One region of the Ensifer sp. 2TAB8 genome, then DNA from elsewhere that is predicted to be linked to it. Evidence: riboswitches for the same ligand, from Rfam matches in the RefSeq annotation. Region 1 holds a riboswitch; each other region holds the start of a gene.
The links. A riboswitch is a leader RNA that binds a small molecule or an ion and turns the genes downstream of it on or off. The one in region 1 is predicted to bind cobalamin.
Positions count from the first base shown of each region.

Region 1 (6,625 bases):
TCGCGAGCACCGTCTTCGACGAGATCATCGAGGAACAGCATCGCAGCAACAGCGGCGGCGGCGATCACTTTGCCAAGCCCGGCGCCAACGATCGCATCTGGAACTCGCTGGAGAAGCACTGCCTCAAGGCACCGGAGAATTTTGCCGCCTATTACGGCAATACCATCATCGCACTCGTCAGCGAAGCCTGGCTCGGGCCGAACTACCAGATGACGGCGCAGGTGAACCGCGTCAATCCGGGTGGTGCTGCGCAGTCGGCGCACCGGGACTATCATCTCGGCTTCCAGACCTCCGCGGTGATCGAGCAGTACCCGGCGCACGTGCACAAGCTCTCGCCGGTGCTGACGCTGCAAGGCGCGGTTGCCCATTGCGACATGCCGCTCGAGAGCGGACCGACGCTGTTCCTGCCCTATAGCCAGACCTATGTGCCGGGCTACCTGGCGCTCAACCGGCCGGAGTTCCGCGCCTATTTCGACGAGCATCACGTGCAGCTCCCGCTCGAAAAGGGCGATGTCGTCTTCTTCAATCCGGCGCTCTTCCATGCAGCCGGCAACAACCGCTCCGCCGATATCCGTCGCGTGGCGAACCTGCTGCAGGTGTCCTCCGCCTTTGGCCGGGCGATGGAGACCGTCGATCGGCTGACGATGAGCGCAACGCTCTACCCGGCGCTGAAGGCGTTGCTGGCCAACGGCCAGCTGACCGAAGCGGAAGCGGCCAATGCGATCGCATCCTGTGCAGAAGGCTACTCCTTCCCGACTAATCTCGACCGTGATCCGCCGCTCGGCGGGCTGGCGCCGAAGACCCAGGCACAGTTGATGCGCGAGGCGCTGGCCGTAGGAACGAGCTCGCAGGACTTTCACGCGGCGCTCGACGCGCAGGCGAAGCGCAAGCTGAGCTGACGGTTCAACTACCCATTCGAAAGGCTCCCGGTGCGTTTCGCCCGGGAGCCGTCGCTGTTTGACACGATCATGTTCGAGGAGGAATTCGATGAGTGGACAATTGGAAGGCAAGATCGCCATCGTCACCGGTGGCACGCAAGGGTTGGGCGCAACGATTGCCGGCCTCTTCGCCGAGCGTGGTGCTGCCGGCATCGTCATCTGCGGACGCAATGCGGCCAAGGGGCGGGCGAAGGCTGAGGAGATCGGCAAGGACAGCGGCGCGAAGGTGGTTTATGTCCAGGCCGATCTCGAAAAGGTGGAGGACGCCCGCAAGGTCGTTGCCGCTTGTGATGCGGAGTTCGGCCGGGTCGATGCGCTGGTCAATGCCGCCGCGATCACTGACCGCGGCACGATCCTCGATACGACGCCCGAACTTTTCGACCGGATGTTCGCGATCAACGTGCGAGCGCCGTTCTTCCTGATGCAGGAGGCGGTGAAGGTGATGCGACGCGAGCGAACCGAAGGCACGGTCGTCAATATCGGCTCCATGTCGGCGATGGCCGGGCAGCCCTTCATCGCCGCCTATTGCTCGTCGAAAGGGGCGCTGGAGACGCTGACCAAGAACACGGCCTATGCGCTCCTGCGAAACCGTATTCGGGTCAACGGCCTGAATATCGGCTGGATGGCTTCCGAAGGCGAGGACCGGATCCAGCGCGAGTTTCACGGTGCATCGGTGGACTGGCTCGAAAAGGCGGCTGCCAGCCAGCCGTTCGGCCGGCTCGTCGACCCGGCAGAGGTGGCACGCGCCTGCGCCTATCTGTCTTCGGCTGAATCGGGGCTAATGACCGGATCGGTGATCTGCTTCGATCAATCGGTCTGGGGCGGCTATGACGGTTCGCCGCATCCGGTGGCGCCGCTATAGGCGGCGCTTGTCTTTCGGTTGCCGCTATGCGCTTATGGCGGCGTCAGGTGCCCGCGCGAGCGGGAGAATCGGGAATCCGGCGTCATTCCGGAACGTGCCCAACGCTGTGACGGGGACGGTCGCCTCTAAGTGCCTTGAATTGATTCAAGGATTTGCCACTGGATCTTCAATCGGTCTGGGAAGGTGAGGCGGCCGGTTGAACCGGAGTCAGAAGACCGGCCTGGCAAGATAGACCGAACCCCGCGCGGACGGCGGGAGGTTGCGCATTGTTGGGGATCGAACGATGCTAACTGAACCGAAGGGCGGCCTTGCGGCTGCCGGTGCCTTCGCGCGCAATGAGCGGGAGGCCGTCTACCGCGCCATCGAAACACGCCGCGACGTGCGCGACGAATTTCTCGCAGAACCTCTTCCCGACGATCTGGTGAAACGCCTGCTTACGGCTGCGCATAGCGCGCCGTCTGTCGGCTTCATGCAGCCCTGGAACTTCGTGCTGGTGCGAGCGGAAGAAACGCGTGAGCGCGTCTGGCAGGCCTTTCGCCGCGCCAACGATGAGGCCGCCTTGATGTTCGAGGCGGAACAGCAGACGAAGTACCGTTCGCTGAAACTCGAGGGCATTCGCAAGGCGCCGCTCAGCATCTGCGTCACCTGTGACCGCACGCGCGGCGGCGCCGTCGTCCTCGGCCGTACCCATAATCCGCAGATGGATGTCTATTCCACGGTTTGCGCCGTGCAGAACCTGTGGCTTGCCGCGCGCGCCGAAGGTGTCGGTGTCGGCTGGGTCAGCATCTTCCACGAGGCGGAGATCAAGGCGATCCTCGGCATCCCTGGTCATGTCGAGATCGTCGCCTGGCTCTGCCTCGGCTATGTCGATCGCCTCTACCAACAGCCGGAGCTGGCGGTGAAGGGATGGCGGCAGCGTCTGCCGCTGGAAGAACTCGTGTTCGAGGAAGGCTGGGGGAACTGCAGCGAGCGTTCCTGAAACCCGTTGCGCCAAAGTGCGCAGCGGTATTGCGACAGCGACATGCGAAATATCGAGAACTTGAAGCGCAATGAGCGAATCTGAAGATCGCGACGCGCTTTGAGATGGCGCTCCGGGATCAGTTCTGGACCGGTTGATAGGCCGGTCCCTTCGGGTGCTTCAGGTCGATCGAGGTTTCCTGTTGCGGCAGGAAGGTCGGGCCGACGACGCGCACCTTGCTCTTCGACGGATCGTAGGGCCGCTCCTCAGGCGGTGCCTTGGCGGTCGTGGTCTCCGCCGGCTTCTTGGTTTCGATCACGACGATGGACGACTGGTCGTCACCGATCCTGGTGCCGGTCGTCTTCGGTGAGGTTGCGGCGGTCTGTGGTATCTGGCAGCCGCACATGCCGGGCTTGCGGACACCGCGGGTGCGATAGGCGAAGGCATTCGGCATTTCGGTATAGGGCCGGCCGGTCACGGCCGAGACCATCTGGTCGCTCTCTTCCGTGTTGATATCATGTAAGTAGAGTTCGGTTTCGGCACCCGGGCAGCGCGCCCGGCAGGCCTGTTCGTCCCGCGGGAAATCGGCCGGCGTGGCGTCCGAGGAGATCGGGAAAAAGGCGCCGTCGCAGGTGCGCACGCACATGGTCCGCAGCGTGCCGCTGTAGTAGCGTTCCTGCGGCGCATAGCCGTCTTCGCCAAGCATCGGGCCGTAGGCGTCGTCCGGCGGCAGATCGGCGATGATGTTGCGGTGCGATTCGGGCTCTTCGGGGTCGACGCTCGCGAACTCTTCGCGGTCGCCATAGCAGCCATTGATCTCCAGCGCGGCAAGGATGCGGCGACGGCTGTCCTGGCTGCCCCCGGCAACAATCTGCTCGCGCTCCGATTTCAGCATGCGCAGATTGTCTTCCATCTCGGCAATGAGGCCGTCGAGTTCGCCACAGATATCCGGGTTGCCGCCATCGAAGGTGACGACGCTGCCGCCACCACAGGCAGCACGGCGGCGGTCGTTCTTCGCCCTGCGCAGTTCGATGTTCTGGCGGGAGATCGCACTCGCATAGTCACGGGCGTCGGCATTGCTGGAGACGATGTCAGGCAGCTGCGCAAGACGGGTGTTCAGCCGGTCGCACACGGTCGATGCCAGCGAAGGATCGGCACCGACCAGGGCAAACGGCACAAGCACCGCAGCGAGGTGTTTCAAGCGCGGGAACACGGGCGAAGTCTCTTCCTGCAACCGCTCGACGCCGGCCTTCTGATATGGGCGGCTGCCAGCGGCATTTCCTGTTTCACCTCCATCATAGAGCTTGTCGGTGATCGTGCAACGACAAGCGGCGGTTTGCGTTAACGGGTCCGGCTGAGCCAAGCGCTCAAGCGGCGCGGGCGGTTTCCAGCGACATCGGACGTTCGAGAACAGTGCCTTCGATGGCGGCTACCGCTTTCATACGCTGGAGCAGGCTCTCATTCACTTCCCAGGCGACGGCAACGGCAAAGACCGAGCCGATGCGGTGCGGTTCGGCAATGCGCTCGCCGGGGCATCCCATGCGGCGGAACATGCGCTCCAGGAACACGTCGGTAACGGTGACGATATGGCTGATGCCGGAGGCAAGGCCGAGTTCACCGACGCCGCACATCAATTCGGCTGCTGCAACGGTGACCTGATTCGAGGCGCGGTCCTGCGAAATCTCCGGCTCGATGCAGAAGCGGCTCGATTCCCATACCGAGGCGCTGCGGATTTCCGGGTTGTCGCCGAGCAGGATCGGGAAGGTGTCGTCCAGCATGTTGGGGCCGAGCGTTGGCAGCAGCCGCAGCGCGCCACGCAGGCGACCGGTGTCGGGGGCATAGGAGAGCACATAGAGCGGATTTGCCTTGTCGTAGTTGTCGATTTCCCACTCGCCGTCCGTCTGCACATCCCATTTTAGGAAATCGTGAAAGACGCGCTTGCGCAGCCGAAACATATCGTCGACGGCCTGCGGGTGCTGTGCGCGGGTCTTTCCGTTCAGGATCCTGATCATCTTCTTCTCCATCCTTGTTTGGGGATGGGCGGATGCTGTCAGGCCGGCGGCGGTCGCGTAACTGTCGGTAGTGACAGTTTAAATCAGCGATTTTTCCCACTAGATTTCGAGGGGTTTTTTGGAGGGCTTGGCGCGAGCTGCGTCAAACGGTGGGGATCAGCGCATGGCGGACGGCCTGGGCAACGGCCTGCGTATTGGACACGACATTGAGCTTGCGCCTCGCATTGGTCATGAAAAAGCGCACGGTGCGCTCGGAAATGCCGAGAATCGTTGCGATCTCCCAATAGCTCTTGCCGGCAGCGGCCCAGGTCAAAACCTCGGTCTCGCGGCCGGTGAGCCGCATGTCGCGGGTCGAAATGCTGCCGGCCATCGCGCCGTGCTCCAGCATGGCGGCGTGGAAGAGATTCGCCGCGAGCTGGAAATCGCGCAGGTGATGGCGCCGATAGATCGTCCACTCGTCAGCCGGCATGTTGACGTTGATCGCCAGCATCGCCATCCGGCCGGCCGGTGAGGGGAGCGGCAGGGCGACGCCCTCGGTGGAAAGACCGATCTCCTGTGCCGCCTGGAAAAGCGGCTCGCAGTCCGCAAAGCGATGTCGCGCCATCGTCCACTCCACCGGGCGAACGCCGCCAAGTGCGAGTTTCAAGATAGGGTCGATTCGGTGAAGGCCGCGCGACCGGTAGATTTCTGCGGCATAGGCACCGAAGGTGTGATGCAGGCGGCAGATCTTGAGTTCGTCCGCGTAGGGCTCGGCTTCCAGGTACAGGAGATGGGCGATGCGGAACGTGCGGCGCATCAACGTAAAGAAATGAGCGGGCTCGACACAGCCGCCGCATTCCAGGATTTCCAGCATGTCGAGGACAGCCTGCTGCTCAGTCATGCCACAACACCGAATCTCGTCCGAGGCTCCAGCATGGTTAGGGGTTCACCTTTTGTCCAGCGCAAACTTACCTGTTTGGTGTGTAATACCAATTTTGCAATTTTCGATTGCCGACCGCCGCGGTCGGTTTGCGCGAGCCTGCGGTAGAGGGTGATTCCGCTGTGATTCTCGGGCGATAGAGCGCCGCGCTCAACGATTGCGCGGCGCCTGGATATGGCATTGGGGGCGCCGGTGCGGCGCCCGAACTCCGCGAAGATCGAAGGCGATCTCCGCGGTATCATTTCAGCCCGGATGGCTGGCTTCGACGACCGCGAGAGCCGCCATGTTGACGACACCGCGCGACGTGACCGAAGGCGACAGGATGTGGGCGGGAAGCGCCGAACCGAGAAGAATCGGGCCGACATGCAGGCTGTCGGTCATGGTTTTGACGACGCCGAGCGTGATGTTGGCGGCATCGAGATTGGGGAAGACCAGGAGGTTGGCTTCGCCCGACAGGCTGCTGTCCGGCATGACGCGATGGCGCAGCGCTTCCGAGATCGCAGCATCGCCGTGCATTTCGCCGTCGACTTCGAGATCGGGCGCCAGTTCCCGCACCAGCTGAAGCGCCTTGCGCATCTTGGTGGCGCTTTCCGAATCGCGCGAACCGAAGTTCGAGTGCGAGACGAGGGCCGCACGCGGCGTGATGCCGAAGCGGCGGATTTCCTGTGCGGCCATGACCGTCGTCTGCGCGATCTCCTCGGCGCTCGGGCAGTAGCTCACATAGGTGTCGGTGAAGAAGGTGGCGCCGCGCTGGGAGATCAGCAGGCTGAGGGCCGAGAAGTCGAGCACGCCTTCACGCTTGCCGATGATCTGCGAAACGTCGCGCATGTGCCTGGAATAGCGGCCTTCGACGCCGCAGATCAGCGCATCGGCTTCGCCGCGCTTGACGGCAAGTGCGCCGATGACCGTCGTGTTGGTGCGCACGATGGTGCGGGC
Region 1 is NZ_JBFRGB010000007.1:11,645-18,269, forward strand. Features, by position in the region: gene AB4Z53_RS13800 (phytanoyl-CoA dioxygenase family protein) at 1-899, shown strand, start outside; gene AB4Z53_RS13805 (SDR family oxidoreductase) at 988-1,800, shown strand; cobalamin riboswitch at 1,829-2,038, shown strand; gene bluB (5,6-dimethylbenzimidazole synthase) at 2,084-2,779, shown strand; gene AB4Z53_RS13815 (DUF2865 domain-containing protein) at 2,898-3,971, opposite strand; gene AB4Z53_RS13820 (acyl-homoserine-lactone synthase) at 4,126-4,770, opposite strand; gene AB4Z53_RS13825 (helix-turn-helix transcriptional regulator) at 4,913-5,650, opposite strand; gene AB4Z53_RS13830 (NADP-dependent malic enzyme) at 5,933-6,625, opposite strand, start outside.

Region 2 (6,625 bases), on a different contig from region 1:
CATGATCGCCCGCACGCACGGGCTGCTATGGGGTGCTTACCATCTCGCCCGTCCCGGCAATCCCGTGGACCAGGCGAACCATTTCCTTGACTACGCCGATCCGCGCGACGACGAACTGATGGTGCTCGATCTCGAAGGCATCGATCCGGAAAAATACATGTCGCTCGAAGATGCCGCCATCTTCGCCGGCCATATCAAGACCCGGACGGGGCGCTACCCGATCCTCTACACCAATCACATCACCGCCAAATATATCGCTGCGCACCGTGCCAAATACCGGCTGCTGTCGCGCCTGCCGCTTTGGTACGCCCGCTACAAGCCGGATATCCGCCAGGTCTTCCCGATGGGCAATTGGGACAGCTACGCGCTGTGGCAGTTTTCCTCCGGCATCAATTGCGGCAAGCGGCGCTGTCCCTACCGCGTGCCCGGAACTCTCGACGACATCGACGTGAACGTCGCGGCGATGTCGCCGCAGGCGCTAAAGGCGATCTGGGCGCAGGGCGCATTGCTGGCTGAAAAGCCGTTGCCGCTTACCATTATCGCCCAAGCCGAGCAGGGAACGGGCGCGCACGCGTTTGCACGGGCGACCGCAACGTTTAGCGAGCCGCTGCTCATCAGCCGTGCCGGTGCCTCAAGCGGGGCCGGCAGCGGCGTCGACATGCTGGTGACCGGCTCCATCGACTTCGCTCGCCACGAACGCGCCATGCAGGTAGCCGTCGCAGCCGATGACGCCGCACAGGGCGGATGCTCCAAGCCATCGGCCGCTACCGGCGGCGCAGGGCCCGCGACCGTCCAGCCGCCGCCCTGCAACACGCCCTGATCCTTTAGGCTTCGATCTGGACATCCCCCAGGGGCCGCGAGCAGCAGGCGAGGATGTAACCCTCGTCGATCTCGTCATCGAGAATGCCGCCATTGTGGTTCATCTCGACGTCACCCGCGACCTTCATCACCCGGCAGGTGCCGCAGATGCCGCCCTCGCAGGCAGCACCGATCCGCACACCATTGGCACGCGCCGTCTGCAGGATCGTCTGACCTGGCTTCGCCTCGACCTCCTTGCCGCTCATGGTGAAAGCGACCTTGGCGGCAGCGACCTCGCTGTCGCCCACCACGCCGGCGCGCACAGCGATCTCCTCCGCCGCCGGTGCGGCCGCAGGCTGGAAGCTCTCCTCGTGGTAGCGGCCCATGTCGAAGCCTGCCGCCTTCAGCATCTCGCGCACGCCGCGCATGAACGGTTCCGGACCGCAGCAGAAGACGGTGCGCTCCATGAAATCCGGCGCAAGCAGCGGCAGCTTGGCGCCATCGATGCGGCCGCGCAGCCCGTGCCAGCCGTGGCGCGCTTCGTGGCCCTCGACGATAAAGCCGAGGCTCAACCCGGACATCTGCGTCGCCAGCACCTCCAGCTCGGAACGGAACAGGAGGTCGTCCGGCCGGCGCGCGCAGGAGATGAAGGTGACGTCCGTCTCCGGTACGCAATCCGCCATCCAGCGTGTCATCGACATCATCGGCGTGATGCCGGACCCCGCGGAGATAAACAGGTACTTTTCACCGGGATGGCGGACGAAGCTGAAGTCGCCGAGCGGCCCGAAGGCTCTCAGTTTCACGCCAGGCTTCAGATGGTCGAACATCCAGCGCGTGCCGATGCTGTCGGCCTGTGCCTTGACCGTCACCGCAATCGACAACGGCCTCGATGGTGTGGACGACAGCGTATAGGTGCGCATGACCGGTTCGTCGGCGACCGGCAGTTCCAGGGTGACGAACTGGCCGGGCAGGTAGCGAAACCAGGCCGGCTTTTCGGCGCGAAAGGTGAAGGTCATGACATCGGCGGTTTCAACGACCGCCGAGGTGCATTCGAGCATCTGCTGCCGGTCGATCCAGACATGCAGCTCGTCGAAATGGTGGAAGGAGGATGCCATCTGCATGTCAGGCGACCTTTGACAGCGGAGCCGCATCGCCTGCAAGGCGCTGCTCCATAAACTTGCAGTACCATTCGACAAACTGCATCACGCCGCCTTCATGGTCCGGTGAATAGGGGCCTGGTTCATAGGCCGGCGAGCGGATGCCGAAGGCGTTTTCTTCTACGATCTGGCGATCCTGGTCGTTGGTCTCGGTCCAGACATGGGTCAGGTCATCGAGCGTATAGTCGACGCCCTCGACCGCGTCCTTGTTGACCAGCCATTTGGTCGTCACCTGCGTGAGTTCCGGCCCGAGCGGCAGAACACGGAAGGTGATGGCATGGTCGGAAAGCACATGGTTCCAGGTGGTGGGGTAATGGAACATCAGAAGCGTGCCGATCTGCTTCTGCCCGACATCGGCCGACAGCGCCCTTTTAACGGCGGCCGCACCGGACATGGTGTAGCTTTCGGCATTGTCGACCAGCGGCATGCGCGCGGCGCGGAACTGGCCGGTCGGCGACATCCGGAATTCGCTCGGCAGGCCCTCGGCCTCGCACTTCGCCCAATGGGCGGCAATCACCGGATCATCCTTGGCGCCCTGTACCCCGGTCGCAGTCGGCGCCTCCGGATAGGTGCGGCAGAGCTCCGGATGATTGGCGGCGCAGTGATAGCACTCGCGATTGTTTTCCCAGACGAGCTTCCAGTTGCCCTTTTCGATGATCGTGCTTTCGAAGGCGACCTTGGTCTCTCCCAGCCGGTGCGGCGCGAGATAGGGCGTGGCGAGTTCGCGGAAGGCCGCAAAATCGGCCGGCGTCTCCGACAGGTTGATGAAGATGTAGCCGCCGACCGTTTCGCAATGGATCGGCTTCAGGCTGTGGGCCGCCTTGTCGAAATCCTCGCCCATCTGGCGTGCGAAGAGCAGCGAGCCGTCGAGTTCGTAGGTCCACTGGTGATAGGGACAGACGAGCTTTGCCGAGGAGCCCTTTGCTTGCGTGCAGACGCGGGAACCGCGATGCCGGCAGGAATTGTGCAGCGCACGGATCGTGCCCTGGCGATCGCGGGTAACAACAACCGGATAGTCGCCGACCTGGACAGTGAAGTAGTTGCCGGCTCGCGGAATTTCGCAGTCATGGCCGATGAACAACCAGTCCTTGTACCAGATGTTTTCCAGATCCTGCCGGTAGTAGTCGGGGTCGATGTAGAAGGCCCGATCGAGGCTGTAGCCGTCACGCCGGCCCTTCAGCTTGCGAAGCATATCGGTCTTGGTATCCATGTCCTGTCCTCATGCGCCATGTTTCGGAGAGGCAGGACAGGAACCCGCACGGGCATGCGCCCACACGTTCTCGGCTCCGATCCGGCTGCCCGCCGCAACCCGTTACGGTTATGTGTGTCAAGGCTGGTTTCCGGGCTCAGGAGCCGTCCTTGCGGACCAGCCCGGCGCCTTCCCGGACGAACCGTCCAGTGGCCTTCGCCGAGGCTTTCGCTCCACCACCGTTGCGGGGGCAGCGCCGGGATTTGACCGGCTTCCCAATTCTTCGCCTTCCCTTCTGGAAGACGACACCCTGAGTAAGGATATGTAATCGCGGAAACCGTCTTGGCAGGCGCCGGATAGCGACATCGAATTCCAGAATGACGACACGTCTGAAACCGTCGTCCGCAAGCGGATACGAAACTTTTTCACTTTATAAACATATAGATAGATCAAAAAATAGGCATATGCCGTCTTTTGCGACCGATATGGCGCAGGCGCGGGAAGATTTCGCCCGTTTGCGACATTCCCATTGATGTCAGGGGCCATGTCCCGCTAGCGAAAGGAAATTCTTCATTAACCATAAGCCGCTAGTCTCGCCGGCGGACGAAGATGTCCGGCAGGCAGATGGCGCGCTGACAATCATGGCAAAGCTCAGATATTACGACGCAGCGGCCGAGAAGCCGCCGGCGATCATGCCGAAGACGGCAGTTCACACCGAGTTTCTGCGCACCGGCCGGATCAACCGCCGGCAATGGATGCCGAGCGAGCGACGCTACCTGAGCTATGAGGAAGTCGCTGACCGAACCGGCAAGAAGCTTTCGACCGCCGGGGACACGACGCACAGGCGGATCAACGGCTTTCATGCCTCGATCCAGTTTCCCAAGCTCATCTTCCACCGCACGCTCGTTGGCAAGCCGCACCTCGGCTATTGCCACGTGACGGCCGCGCGGACGGCGGTCACACCTTCCAAGGACATCACCTGGTCGTTCTATTTCGCCAATTTTTTCAGCGACCTTGGTGACGAGACGCATTTCTTCGACCGCATCCGGGCCGGCTATTCCCGCATGTACTTTGCCGTCGCGATCGAACCGAACGCCGAAGACGGACAGATGGTCATCAATCGCAACGTCCGCGACAACGGGCTTCTCTTCCGCACCGACAACCCAAAGGTCGCTCTCAAGAACGTGCTGATGCTGGGTGCCCGTGACGACGCACTGCGCCGGATCATTCGCAGCCTCTGAGCCAGCAGCCCGCTCCCTGCAAAGAAAATCGTTCTGTTTTCCCGGCGCGTCCGTTAAGGAAGCGTCGGAAAGGAAACGGCATGGCAGAGATCATCGACACGGATAAGGAACCGGACCGCGCGATCGATCGCGCCTGCGCCGTTCTCGCCGAGGGCGAACCGGTCGCCATCCCGACCGAAACCGTCTACGGCCTTGCCGCCGATGCCACCAATCCCGATGCGATCAGCCGCATCTACGAGATGAAAGGCCGGCCGCGCTTCAATCCGCTGATCTCGCATGTTTCCGACATGGCAATGGCCGAGGCCCATGTGCGCTTCGATCCCCTGTCCCGACGCCTGGCGGAAGCGTTCTGGCCCGGCCCCCTGACGCTGATCCTGCCGCAGCGGCCCAAGAGTACCGTGCACGCCCTCGCCTCGGCCGGCCTGGACACGCTTGGCATTCGCATGCCCGACGGCTTTTCGCGCCGGGTGATCGCCCGCTTCGGACGACCTCTGGCCGCACCGAGTGCCAATACCTCGGGCAAGATCAGCCCGACCAGTGCGGACCATGTCGATGCCGATCTCGGAGAAAAGCTGAAACTGATCCTCGATGCCGGTCCGGCGCAAATCGGGCTCGAGTCAACGATCATCAAGGTCGATGGCGACGAGATCCGGCTTCTCCGGCCGGGTGGCCTCGATGCCGCCGAGATCGAGCGCCTGCTCGACCGCCCGGTGATCAGGGCGGAAACCGCGGGTGCGACGATCGAGGCTCCAGGGATGCTGGCCTCGCATTATGCGCCGGGTGCTGCCGTCAGGCTGGAAGCCACCGATGTGCGGGCGGGCGAGGCCCTGATCCGTTTCGGCGGCGGCCGGGTCCTCGGCGAAGAACAGGCGGCTGTCGTTCTCGATCTCAGCCCGACCGGAAATCTGCGCGAAGCGGCCGCCAATCTTTTCGACTATATGAAGCGGGCCGACGCCAGCGGCGCTCAGACGATCGCCTTCGGCCCGATCCCTTCGGAAGGATTGGGAGAAGCGATCATCGACCGGCTGCAACGGGCGGCGGCACCACGAGGGTAAGATTGCGGGCGGCATCGCCTCCGCACCCACCCTCAGCGAGCGGCTGCGATTGCGGTTATGATCGCAGGCGATACCAACCGAGGATCGCGTCTTCAGATCGACCGATCCGATAGCGCGCGCAAGCGCAATGCGAAGGCTGACCCATGACGACGCTTCCCTCTCCCGAACTCATCGCCTCCTTCGTCGAGATCGTCGGCAGCGCCAATGCACTTATCGCGGAAGCGGACAAGGCGCGCTATCTTGTCGAATCCCGGGGGCTTTATCGCGGCACGACGCCGATGGTGCTGCGTCCCGGCTCGGTCGACGAGGTCTCACGTATCATGAAACTCGCCAGCGCGACCCGCACGGCGATCGTGCCGCAGGGCGGTAACACCGGCCACGTCGCCGGGCAGATCCCCCGGGAAGGCAAGGCGGACATCGTGCTTTCGCTCGAACGGCTGAACCGGATTCGCGACATCGATCCGGTCGGCAACGTGATCGTTGCGGATGCCGGCTGCATTCTCGCAGACATCCAGAAGGCGGCGGACGATCACAATCGCCTGTTCCCGCTGTCGCTCGGATCGGAAGGCTCCGCCCGGATCGGCGGCAATCTCTCCACCAATGCCGGCGGCACCGCCGTGCTCGCCTATGGCAACATGCGCCAGCTTTGCCTCGGCCTCGAAGTCGTCCTGCCAACCGGCGAGATCTGGGATGGTCTGCGCCGGCTGAAGAAGGATAATACCGGCTACGACCTGCGCGACCTCTTCATTGGCGCGGAGGGCACGCTCGGCGTCATCACCGGTGCGGTGCTCAAGCTGTTCCCGAAGCCGCTCGGACACCAGGTCGCTTTCGCCGGCGTGGGCAGCGTCGAGCACGCGCTCACCCTCTTCGACAAGGCCTCCAGTCTTTGCGGACCGGCGCTGACCGGCTTCGAGCTGATGCCGCGCCTCGGCGTGGAATTCACCACGAAACACATTCCCGGTGTTCGTGACCCGATGGAAACCGTCCATCCCTGGTACGCGCTGATCGATATCTCGACCGCAGATTCGGCCGAAAGCGCCGAGCGCATGGTCAACGATCTCCTTGAACAGGGCCTTGCCGCCGGTCTTGTCGAAAACGCCGTGATTGCCGCCAATGAGGCGCAGGCGAAGGTGCTGTGGCATATGCGCGAAAGCATGTCGCCGGCGCAGAAGCCCGAGGGCGGCT
Region 2 is NZ_JBFRGB010000001.1:254,163-260,787, forward strand. Features, by position in the region: gene AB4Z53_RS01345 (glycoside hydrolase family 25 protein) at 1-820, shown strand, start outside; gene AB4Z53_RS01350 (hybrid-cluster NAD(P)-dependent oxidoreductase) at 825-1,919, opposite strand; gene AB4Z53_RS01355 (aromatic ring-hydroxylating oxygenase subunit alpha) at 1,921-3,165, opposite strand; cobalamin riboswitch at 3,270-3,472, opposite strand; gene AB4Z53_RS01360 (DUF6656 family protein) at 3,786-4,385, shown strand; gene AB4Z53_RS01365 (L-threonylcarbamoyladenylate synthase) at 4,466-5,440, shown strand; gene AB4Z53_RS01370 (FAD-binding oxidoreductase) at 5,584-6,625, shown strand, end outside.
Region 2: it holds a riboswitch for cobalamin, as region 1 does, so the genes downstream of both, AB4Z53_RS01355 (aromatic ring-hydroxylating oxygenase subunit alpha) here and bluB (5,6-dimethylbenzimidazole synthase) in region 1, are expected to answer to the same signal.

Region 3 (6,625 bases), on a different contig from region 1:
ATCGATCCGCGAAGCAACGGCTCATCTTATCGCCGGACGAAGCGAAGGGAAACGACAATCTGACGCGCGTGGGTTGCGCGGCAACAACTAGGCGGTGAAGCCTATTTGTCGAGTTCGGGATAGACACGGTCGAGGAAACCGGGCCTCAGCTTCTCGCCGATCAGGCAATCGGATGCCGGCAGCGCATCGGCCAGGCGAACGGTTGGCGGCGGCTGCAGGCCGCTGACCTCGAGCACCAGCTTCTGGCGGATGGCGATCGAAAAATCCTCCGGTTCGTGCACCGGCAGCACGAAGGAGCCGGGGCCACCGATGACGCATTCGGCGTAATACTGGTCGAGCGGGCCGGTCGAGACCGAGGGGCGAATGAGGATCGCCAGCCCGTTGATGGTGATGCCGCGGGCGATCGCGGTCTCGCGGGCCGGGATGACCGGCGGGCCGATGTTGTTCGGGCCGTCGCCGGAAACGTCGATGACCCGGCGTATGCCGTTGAAGGCGTTCGAATCGATCAGCGCCGTACCGTAGGTGATCGCGTTCGAGATCGACGTGCCCCGCCTGGTGCCGACCGGGCGTGCCTCGATCAGCTTGGCAAAGGCATCGGCGTCGGCGGCGGTGGAGATCACTTGCCAGGCGACGACGGAGGATTCGTTCACCGTGCCCGCCCATTCGAAATAGCCGATGGCGATCTTGCCCAGTTGCCCGCTTCCGACCGCGTCCAGGAAATCGCGGTGCCGGAGCGCCTCGACGTAACCGGCGCGCTGGATGCGCGCCTCATCCAGATCCATCGAGCCGGACATATCGACGGCCAGGATCAGTTCGACATCGACATCGGTCGGCACGGCGGTCGATGGGCTCGTGCCACCACTCAATGAGAGGATCAACGCCAACACGCTCAACATCGCTTCAACCAGTCATTGCGCGCGGTCAGATTAGAAGAATGTAACACAGGATTGGATTTCGGCGACCATTTGGGTGTAGTTGGCCTTCAACAAAGAGTGATTTTGTCGGGGTCGGCCCGGAAATATACTTGCGGCCGGCCAGGGCCGGAAAGGCGGAATGCTGAAACCGACGGAAAATGCCGAACTATTTCAGATCGATAGTCTGCAGAGGGCGGCGTTCGGCTACTTTCTCGAATATGTGGATCCAGTCACCGGATTGATCGCGGATACGTCGCTTCCGGGTGCGCCGTCGAGCATTGCGGCGACCGGCTTCGGCCTTTCCTGCTATCCCATCGGCGTCGAGCGCGGGTGGATCTTGCGCCGCGAGGCGGTCGGGCGGGTGTTGACCACGCTGCGTTTCCTGGCCGAAAGCCCGCAGTCGCGCGACCAGGGCGCGAGCGGCTATCGCGGGTTCTACTATCACTTTCTCGATATGCGGACCGGCGCGCGCACCTGGCGCAGCGAGCTTTCGACCATCGACACGGCGCTGCTGATCGCCGGCTGCCTGACGGCTTCGGCCTACTTCTCCCGCGAAGATGAAGAGGAAGGCGAGATCCGCGCGCTTGCCGAACGGCTCTATGCGCGGGTCGACTGGTGCTGGGCGTTGAACCGGAGTGAGACGCTGACGATGGGCTGGCGCCCACCGGGCCGATTCCTGAAGTATCGCTGGCAAGGGTATAGCGAGGCGCTGCTGCTCTATGTGCTGGCGCTCGGGGCGCCAGAGCACGCAATCGAACCGGAGCATTATACCGTCTTTACGGACGATTATGACTGGATCGCGGTTCAAGGCGGGTGTCATCTCCACGCGGCGCCGTTGTTCATCCACCTGTTCCCGCAGGCCTGGCTCGATCTTCGCGGCCTCGGCGATCGGCCGATGCGGGGGAGGGGAACCGACTATTTCGAAAACAGCCGGCGAGCTATGGGGCTGCAGCGTGACTATGCGCGGCAAAACCCGGGCCGCTTCGCCGGCTATGGCGAAGACCTCTGGGGGCTCAGCGCCTGCCACGCGCCACATGGCCAGCTGCGCCTCAAGGACGGGCGCTGGCAGCGACTTCGGGGCTACGCCAATCGCGGCGCACCTTTCGGTCCGGATGACGGCACGCTTGTGCCCTGGGCGGCGGCGGCCTGTCTGCCGTTCTGTGCGGATGCGTCGCTATCGGCGCTCAGCCACATGACGGCCAGCTACCCCGGGCTTCTGAAGGCGGGGCGCTTTCCGGGCGGCTTCAATCCGAGCCTCCCGGGCGAGGGGCCGGAGGGGTGGATCGACGCGCGCGTCGTCGGCCTTGACCAAGGGCTCGTCGTGATGATGATCGAGAACTGGCGGAGCGGCTTCGTCTGGGAGTTGACGCGTAGTCTGCCTGCGATCCGGCACGGACTTGAGCGTGCGGGATTTGAAGGTGGCTGGCTGGCGACGGAGACGGTATGAATTTGGGAGGCCAGCAACAGATTGCGCAGACCGGGGAAGGATATCCGCCCCGGGTGCTGGCAGTGGTCGAGCGGTTGTGCGCTCAGTTCCCTGACGCCGGTGTCTCGCTCGGGCCGGCGGACGGAGCCTTCAGCGCACCGGCCGGCTTCTGGGCTGCGGGCGGGGCCGGGATCGAGGAGAGCCTCGCCTATCAGGACTTTTTCGCAGTCGGCATGACGGACCGGATCCGGGCCGCGCATCTGATCGCCTTTTACAGTCGCCAGGTAAGTGTGGTTCTCGGCGCGCTCTATCTCGGTGCGGGCGTCCAGGCTGAGATCGCCGGCATTCGCTTAGAAGACTGGAGCCGCCTTCACCAGGACCGCGCGGTTGCCGGCAAACGCTATCATTTCCAAGTGGATCTGGCGGAGAGATTGCAGCAGCCGGAATGCATCGGCGTTTTCGAGCGCGGCTTCACAGCCCATCTGGCGCCGGTCATCGCGATCCTGAAGAAACGCTCGGGGCTTTCCTCCGGGGCGCAGTGGCGGCTGGCGGCGGATTCGCTTGCCGGCGCGTTCCTGGAGATCGGACGGGCGATCGGGGACGAAGCGCGCGGCATGGCTGAGGCGCTCGCGATCGTCAAACGGCCGGGTTCGCGGCTGTTTTCGGAAGAGATCGGCTACGAGGAGATCTCCGCCACCGATCCGGCAAGCGGCGCGCAACTGTCGCGCCAGTACCGAATCCGCTGCGGCTGTTGCCTCTATTTCAAGACGGAGGGCGGCAGCATCTGCGATACCTGCGTCCTGCTGGAGCCGGACGATCGCCGCGTGCGGCTGGCAGCGCGTCTGACGCAAAACGGCGGGGCTTGAACCCCGCCGTTTTATGTTCTGGTGCCTGCTAAGGCGCATTGGGTTCAATGCGATTTGAGGAAGCGCTCGTTGATGAAGCCGGAGACAACGCCGAGAACGATCCAGAAGGCGAGCGTGGTGGCGAGCGCGGCGACCGCGAACTCGGCGCCGAGCACGGCCGGGACGTTGCTGGAGATATCGAGTGGCTGCGGCGCGCCGTAGACATGGGGTGCGGCGATCAGCACGAGGCCGGCAACCTTGGATACGATTTCCTCGCGCAGAACCAGGAGATAGAGGCCGACTGCGGAGAGAGCGACGGTTGCCAGCCACCAGGTTTGGCGGTCGCCGAGTTCGGCTGCCGGGAAGCCCGGCAGTTCCGGCGGCAGGCCGATCGCCGGCAGCATGTGCACCGCGAGCCAGCCGCAAGCGCCCCAGAGCGCGCCGTTCCTAAGCGTGATCGGATAGCCGATCACCAGGCTGACGCCGGCGAGCAGCAGGCCGAAGCCGGAGCCGGTGACGAGGTTTGCCATCAGCGTGCCGGAGAAGCGGCTCAAACCGAACATGATGCCGCCTTCCTCATGTTCGCCTTCGTGCGCATAGGCCGGCGTGATCGGCGACAGCGCGTCGAGCACGGCGCCAAGCGGCGATACCGCCTTCAGCGACGAATGCTGGTCATGGCCCTCGGCGGCCGGCTGTGCCGCACCCGGCTGGCTGGCCGGCTGTTCGGCCGCGGCCGGAGCCTCGCCTTCGAATTGCTCCGCATGCAGGATCAGCGGCGTTACCCGCAGTTCCTGGGCGCCGGTCATGAAGACACCGGCAATCAGTCCAGCCACGATCGCGGCCAGAAGCGTTCTGACAATCATCTTGAATTCCCTCGATAACGGCAAACGCCACGCGTTTCGGCGTGGTTGTTGAGCCTTCCCATTCGCTGTGCCACACGGACGGTGCTTGCATGTTCGCCAAAGTGCCATGCGCAAACGCCGACATCCGGCGTGAGCCGGATGCATTCAGGTCCGTAGCTATTTCGATGCGGAACGTTGTTCACGTTCCGGCGCATCGTTTAGTGGCAGGGGAAGCCGTAGGAGTGGCGGGTGTCGTGCGCGGTGTCGTGCAGCACGGCCGAATTGGCCAGGCCGGCACCGAAGACGAGGAATGCGCCGATGAAAAGGGCGATGACGCCAGCGGTCAGACGATCGCTGAGGGAGAGCGGGGTGCTCGAAATGGTAGACGTAGCCATGACAACCTCCGTGATGGCATCGGGAAATTCCCGGTGTGGGCCCTATGCCCGTATCGAGTGGCAGGTTTCCTGGCTCACGGCGCTGGGCGAAATGCCCGGGATCTGCCTCGCCTTCCCAGTTCGACCCCCCTCTCGGGGCCTGTTCCAGTGGCTTCTTCCGGATTGCTCCGGAACGGCAAGATCAACGTCGCTCTACAGTCGCGGGGTCGGCCGTGATTTGAATGCCCAGCATGGGTCCATCCGTCACGTTCCCGTTTACTCCCGAAACGCGTTCGCGTCCCGGGAACCAATCGATCCAAAATGATTAGGAGCGTGTCATGGCATTGTCAATTGAGCCTGCGCCGCCGGCCGCTTCATCCGCGACAAAATCGCGAAGCATCATCTGCTTGTAGGCCTCGACGATGCGGTCGCCCTCCGGCCGATCGACCGAGACGGCAAGTCGCATGGTGCAGTCGCCGAGATGCATGATCAGGAAGGCAGCGCTGTCGATCGTTTCGCGCGGCGTCTCGGGCGCAAAGCGGGCCCAGACATCGGCCAGAAGCTTGCCGCCGGTGCGGCTTTGCTGGAGGTCGACCTCACGCAGCGCCTTGTCGGCCTGCATCGCCGACCAGATGTCGCGCATGACAGGCTCGGCCAGGAACATGTCGTAGTAGATGTCGAACAGCAGTGAGAAGGCGTCGCGCAGTTCTGCCATCGACGTGACCTTGGCCAGTTCGGCGGCGATGCACTCGTTGCACACGGCATTGTAGCGCTCGGCCAGCGTACGCACGATCGCCGCCTTGTCCGGGAAGTACTGGTAGAGCGACCCGATCGAAATCCCCGCCTTTTCAGCGACTTCGCTCATGCGCATGGCGTCGCTGCCCTTCTCCTGGATGAGTGCCGTCGCGCAGGCAAGGATCTGCTCCACGCGCTCGCGGCTGCGCTTCTGGCTGGGCGTCCGGCGCAACGTGGTCTCGTCGTCGGCGGGAAGTGTGGCGGGGCTTGCATCTGGAATCATGAGTAATGCTCACATTTTGACTTGACTCCTAAAATACGAGGATTTATCACATTTGCAAATGTGAGAGATGCTCATGTTTGTTGGTGAAACCTCAGGAGGAAAYGATGTCTCAGAAAGTCACACTGGTTTTGGGCGGTACCGGCAAGACGGGGCGGCGGGTGGCCGAGCGCCTTCGGGAGCGGGGCATAGCGGTGCGCATCGGCGCCCGTTCGGCGTCGCCGTCCTTCGACTGGACGGACGAGGCGACCTGGGCGCGCGTCCTTGAAAATGTCGATCGCATCTATGTCTGCTACCAGCCGGATCTGGCGGTGCCGGGCGCCGTCGACGTCATCGACCGGTTCTCGAGCCTTGCCGTTCGCTCGGGCATCAAGCGGCTGGTGCTGCTGTCGGGCCGCGGCGAGGACGAGGCGGAAGCGGCCGAGCGCGCGCTGCAGGCCTCCGGCGCCGACTGGACGGTCATCCGTGGCAGCTGGTTCTTCGAGAATTTTGACGAAGGCTTCTTGGCCGATGGCGTGATGAGCGGGTCGGTCTTCCTGCCGGTGGACGAGGTCACTGAGCCCTTCGTCAGCTGCGACGACATTGCCGATGTGGCGGTCGCGGCGCTTCTGGACGACGCACATATCGGCAAGGTCTATTCGTTGACCGGCCCGCGGCTGATGACCTTTGCCCAGGCCGTGGCCGAGATCGCCGTCGCGGCCAACCGCCGGATCGCCTATCAGCCGGTGCCGATTGACGATTTTGCGGCACAGCTCAAGGCCGACGGCGTGCCGGATGACTATGTCGCACTCATCCGCTATCTCTTCTCCTCGGTGCTCGACGGACGCAATTCCAGCATGACGTCCGATGTCGAGCGCGTGCTTGGGCGGCCCCCGCGCGACTTTGCGGATTATGCCCGGGAAACCGCAGCAACTGGTGTTTGGAGTATTGCCGCATGATCCCGCTGATCCCCGCTCTGGCGTTCGCCGCCGCGATCGGTTCCGGCCTGATGGCCGGACTGTTCTTCATCTTCTCGGTCTGCATCATGCAGGCCCTGTCGCGGCTGCCCCCGGAGCAGGGGATCGCCGCGATGAACGCGATCAATGTCGTCATCCAGAACCCGATCTTCCTCAGCGCCTTCATGGGCACCGCGCTGCTCGGTCTGGTGCTCGTCGTCATGGCCTTCCTCTCTGGCGGCGAGGGCAGGTGGTGGCTTGCCGCCGGCGGCAT
Region 3 is NZ_JBFRGB010000002.1:435,072-441,696, reverse strand. Features, by position in the region: gene AB4Z53_RS07840 (DUF1194 domain-containing protein) at 102-896, opposite strand; gene AB4Z53_RS07835 (glucoamylase family protein) at 1,054-2,361, shown strand; gene AB4Z53_RS07830 (ferric iron reductase) at 2,358-3,206, shown strand; gene AB4Z53_RS07825 (CbtA family protein) at 3,251-4,048, opposite strand; gene AB4Z53_RS07820 (CbtB domain-containing protein) at 4,246-4,422, opposite strand; cobalamin riboswitch at 4,465-4,728, opposite strand; gene AB4Z53_RS07815 (TetR family transcriptional regulator) at 4,727-5,419, opposite strand; gene AB4Z53_RS07810 (NAD(P)H-binding protein) at 5,524-6,354, shown strand; gene AB4Z53_RS07805 (anthrone oxygenase family protein) at 6,351-6,625, shown strand, end outside.
Region 3: it holds a riboswitch for cobalamin, as region 1 does, so the genes downstream of both, AB4Z53_RS07820 (CbtB domain-containing protein) here and bluB (5,6-dimethylbenzimidazole synthase) in region 1, are expected to answer to the same signal.